Regions from separate parts of the Idiomarina abyssalis genome, predicted to be linked through region 2. Evidence: predicted binding sites of a transcription regulator. Region 2 holds the regulator's gene; the other holds the start of a gene.

Region 1 (2,202 bases), 300 kb from region 2:
CTTTTCAGCCAAAAGAGAAACAGGAGAACCAAATTCGGCTAACAATTGCGCAGCTAATGAGTTATCCGCAACAGCCAACTGCGAAGCAACCGGTAATTCCTGAACTTTTTGCGACAAGACATTAAATGCGCCATTACGCCCACCATACAATTGTTCCAGGCTGTTCAACTCAATTGCCAGCCCTTGCGGTGGGTACAACACCAGCTTGGCTGCCCACTGATACAAGTAGGTGGCCAACTGCTGCAGGGCTTGCTCTTCACGCTCTGACGAATACTCCATGAGCTGCAGCTGCTCACAAAGCGATATTGCCATAACGGTCTGAAGTTGTGGCCTTACACCACATTCCAATGCCCGCGAATTGCACTGCACAATAACAGACTGACTGCCCTGTAACTGATGAAACGCCAGAGGCAGTGTGTTGCTCTCAGGCTGTAACCGAACCCGGTTATCCAGCAGCAACTGAGGGAAATGACAATACAGCCACATTACTGAAGCGCTACGTTTTCCAATGGCCAGCCAGCTTTACGCTTTAACAAGTCCAGCGTGACGCCTGTTGTGGTCATCTTTACACGTAACCGATTAGAGTACGCCCGGGCTTCTTCATTAACCGTTGGCTCACTCAGGACCACACCCATTTGTCCTGTTTGCGACGCTTTATACCAACGTCGGACACACTGAGCTGTCGTTGTTTTTTGCTCAAACCAGCCCAGTGCCAAGGCATTTTTTGTTTGCAGTACCTGCTCAAAAGCCCAGGCTGCTTTTTCTGCATTCGTTTGAATGACTATCTGCATCGACTTGCTTAAGCCATAATAATGCAACCCCGCCGCCGACAGCCAGGCTGGAGGGTTTATCCAGAAAACGGGCTGATGATGCTGCACGGCCTGCTTTACCAGCGGCAATAGTAAAGCCTGCTCAGAGAAGGGCGCTTGTAGCTGCCACTCATGCAAACCCGGGTATTGCCACCCGCCACCAAGCACTTTGTCCAGTTGCTTAAACCCCGTGCTTAGCGCTGCTGCCTGAGTGTCTGTCGTCTGGCCATGCCAGATAAGCCCCTGTTGGATAAGGGTCTGAATCTTTGTCTGCATAACGTCTCCAATACTGTACATATATACAGTATCATTAATTTTTACTGGTTAGCAACAGACATCATTCCTGGCTTCAGTTATCATTTGCTCATTGTTTATGGTTAGGGCTGGGCGATATGCTGACATCAATACTTATTCCCTTCAGAGTGGTTATTAACTTTTTATGGGGATTAATCACCACCGCTATTATTGGTGTTTCAATTATTGGTATTGGTGTTTTTAAAGTGTTACTGCCATTTAAAACCCCTCAACGCATTTGTTCGCAGCTAGGAAACGGCTTATTCAGAGTCTGGGCATACTGTATGTCGATGATGTTTCAGCTGACCCAACGCATGGACTGGCACATTAAAGGTGACCTGGAACTCCATGAAAAGGGTTGGTATATGGTTATGGCAAACCACCGCAGCTGGGTCGATGTACTGGTATTAATGCACCTGACCCGCCGCCATATGCCAATGCCACGCTTTTTCCTAAAGTCACAGCTTATGTGGGTACCTATTATTGGCTGGGGCTGCTGGGTACTCGATATGCCCTTTATGAAGCGCTATTCAAAAGAGTTGCTAAAGAAAAAGCCCCATTTAAAAGGCAAAGACATCGCAACAACCACGCGTTCCTGTGCTAAGTTCCGTCACATTCCCACAACAGTGGTGAATTTCTGCGAAGGCACACGATTTACTCCGGAAAAGCACAAGAAAAAACAAAGCCCTTTTCGTAATTTGCTCCCTCCCAAAGCAGGTGGTACCGCCTTCTCACTGCAAATTATGGGCGGTCAGTTTGAAGCCATTCTGGACATTACCATTGTTTATCCGGGGAACGATAAGCGCCCGGTAGTCTGGCATCTATTAAGCGGACAGCTGAAAAACGTCTATGTTGATATACAGACATTGCCTATTACTAAAGACTTAATTGGTGATTACGCCAGTGACGAAGCTTTTAGGGCTCACTTTCAACAGTGGCTGAATAAACGTTGGCAGCAAAAAGACCAAACCATTGACGAAATGCGTAAGGAAATTCACAGCACCCGCTAAGGGAGTTTTATAATGGACTTTGAGTTTATAAAAGAGTGGCTTCAAAAATTCGGAATTGACAGTAACCTACAAGAGCTGAGTCTTGTTAT
Region 2 (2,202 bases):
CGGTTACTCACTTCAGTGACACCTTGGGTCAAATTGAGACGCGACTGAGCAGCAGCCGGTAGACTCGTTAGCGCCAATAGTGCCCACAAAGGCTTCATTTTCACGTGGCTTCTCCTCTTATTCTTCAATGAGACAGCAAATAATTTCGCTAGCCTGAAATAGAAGAACAAAGAGGTAAGCAGAAAAAGGTACAGCTTCTCCCCAGAAATCGCTTTCTCTACTGACTCTTTGTTGTAGTTATCGTTGTTATATTATTTTTATAGTCGGGTAGTGCATTTATTAACGAATTTACAACCAAAGATCCAGATCAAATCAAACAAATGCACAAAAAATAGACGGATCTGTTAAAAAAAGGCTGCAAAAGCAGCCTTGGGGGATAAAACACACAAACAAAGTGGGATTAGTGCAGGTGGGATGTCAGTGTGTTTTTATCAAACAGAAAATATTGTGTTTCACTCAATTTACTGGCCATACGAGCACGCTGCCAGGTACGGTTAGAAACTGAGTCCAAATAACCGATAACCATACTGCTGGTACCGGCCAGTAGAGCCTGTTCCAGCGCCCACTCGCAGCGTTCGGCTGAGTGGCTGCGCAACCAGCGAATTTGCGATTCAGCAACACCACAAGCAATAAGCTGTTGAATCACGTCTTTGTCGCCGCCAATAACCGTTACCCATTGGCTTGGCTTTTGTTGCAAAGCCTGCTGAACAACAGGGGACAGCTTGTCGACGTCAATTGCGTCCTGCGTGTTTTTAGCATCTAACTGGAACGATGGCGCTGTATTTTCGGCAGTCCAAAGACCTGGGTGATGTAATTTGTGCTGATGTTGAGTTTTCATAAGGTCGCTCCGTTTCTGATAACACCGACGGCAAGTCCTTCAATGGCAAAAACCTGCTCTGCCAGATTGACAGTAATGGTCGAGAAATCTTCATTTTCAGGATGAAGCAAAATAGTTTTTCCACGCTGTTCAAAACGCTTTACAGTGACATCGTCTTCTACGCGGGCAACGACTATCTGGCCGTTACGAGCTTGCTCGGTTTTATGCACAGCCAGTAAGTCGCCGTCTAAAATACCAATGTCTTTCATGCTCATGCCGTTTACTTTCAATAAGAAGCTGGCAGCAGGATGAAATAGAGACTCGTCAATTTTGTAATGACCTTCAACGTGCTGTTCGGCCAGCAAGGGCTCCCCGGCTGCAACCTGGCCAATTAACGGTAGGCCATCAGCGATGTCGTAGTCATCGGCTACAAGACGAATACCGCGCGACATACCGGGTAAAATTTCAATAACCCCTTTGCGTGCCAGAGCTTTTAAATGTTCTTCTGCGGAGTTGGCAGAACGAAAGCCCAGCTTATGAGCTATTTCTGCACGCGTTGGCGGCATACCAGTGGCGTGTAGGTTATCCTTAATAAGTTCAAGGATTTCAGATTGTCTTGGTGTTAACGGGCGCATAATGTACCTGTTTATTTGTACAGTGATACTGTGAGTATATACAGGTAAATTCATTTCGCAAGTAATTTCTTGAACGACAAATTTAAACGAAGTTGGTATCCTATCTTTCTGTTTAAAACAGAGGTCTAAGTATGAAAGGAATAAGTCGCTTTTACCCAGTCTTTAAGTACCCGTTGCGTTGGTTAACACGCTTTCAGGAAATTTGGGACGGTACTGAAGAAGAGCATGAAACCACAATTGCTAAGCCCATTGTGTATGTCATGCGCTCAACGTCGAAAGCAGACTTATCCATTTTACAAAGAGCTGCAGCAAAACGAGGCCTGCCTGACCCGACCGAGCCTTTAGTGGTTGACGGTAAAAGCTATGACCGAATTATGTTCCTCGAAGAGTTTGCTGAAGAAACCTCCGAGCAGACCGTTTCAGAATTTCATCAATTGCTGACCTTACACAAAGACAATGCAGAGCTCGACGTGCAGCTTGTTCCTGCAGGTGTGTTCTGGGGACGTCAGGCCGGGCAGGAAGCCAATGCCGGTAACGCTATGACAGGTGACCTTGATAACCCGGGCCACTGGCGCAAGTTTTGGTTGGTGTTGTTTTCTGGTCGCCAGGTTTTACTTCGTTTCTCGCGAGCTGTCAGTCTGGGTACAATGGCACATGACCATGGTACCGATATGCGCATCGCCCATAAATTGGCGCGAGTTGCACGGGTGCACTTTGTGCGTATGCGTCACGCTGTTGCCGGTCCTAAGT

Evidence for each region. Region 2 encodes LexA, which represses DNA repair genes until DNA is damaged. Its sites were predicted from a motif close to TACTGTATNNNNATACAGTA; they were not measured.
Region 1: K5X84_RS12260 (ImuA family protein) is a predicted target of LexA. The motif match lies at 1,097-1,116, and genes of this name have one in related genera.

The regions. Positions count from the first base shown of each region.
Region 1 is NZ_CP081832.1:2,555,100-2,557,301, forward strand. It holds gene K5X84_RS12255 (Y-family DNA polymerase) at 1-486, opposite strand, end outside; gene K5X84_RS12260 (ImuA family protein) at 486-1,085, opposite strand; gene K5X84_RS12265 (acyltransferase) at 1,202-2,113, shown strand; gene K5X84_RS12270 (mechanosensitive ion channel family protein) at 2,126-2,202, shown strand, end outside.
Region 2 is NZ_CP081832.1:244,863-247,064, forward strand. It holds gene coxB (cytochrome c oxidase subunit II) at 1-98, opposite strand, end outside; gene K5X84_RS01220 (SOS-response cell division inhibitor) at 401-838, opposite strand; gene lexA (transcriptional repressor LexA) at 835-1,452, opposite strand; gene plsB (glycerol-3-phosphate 1-O-acyltransferase PlsB) at 1,584-2,202, shown strand, end outside.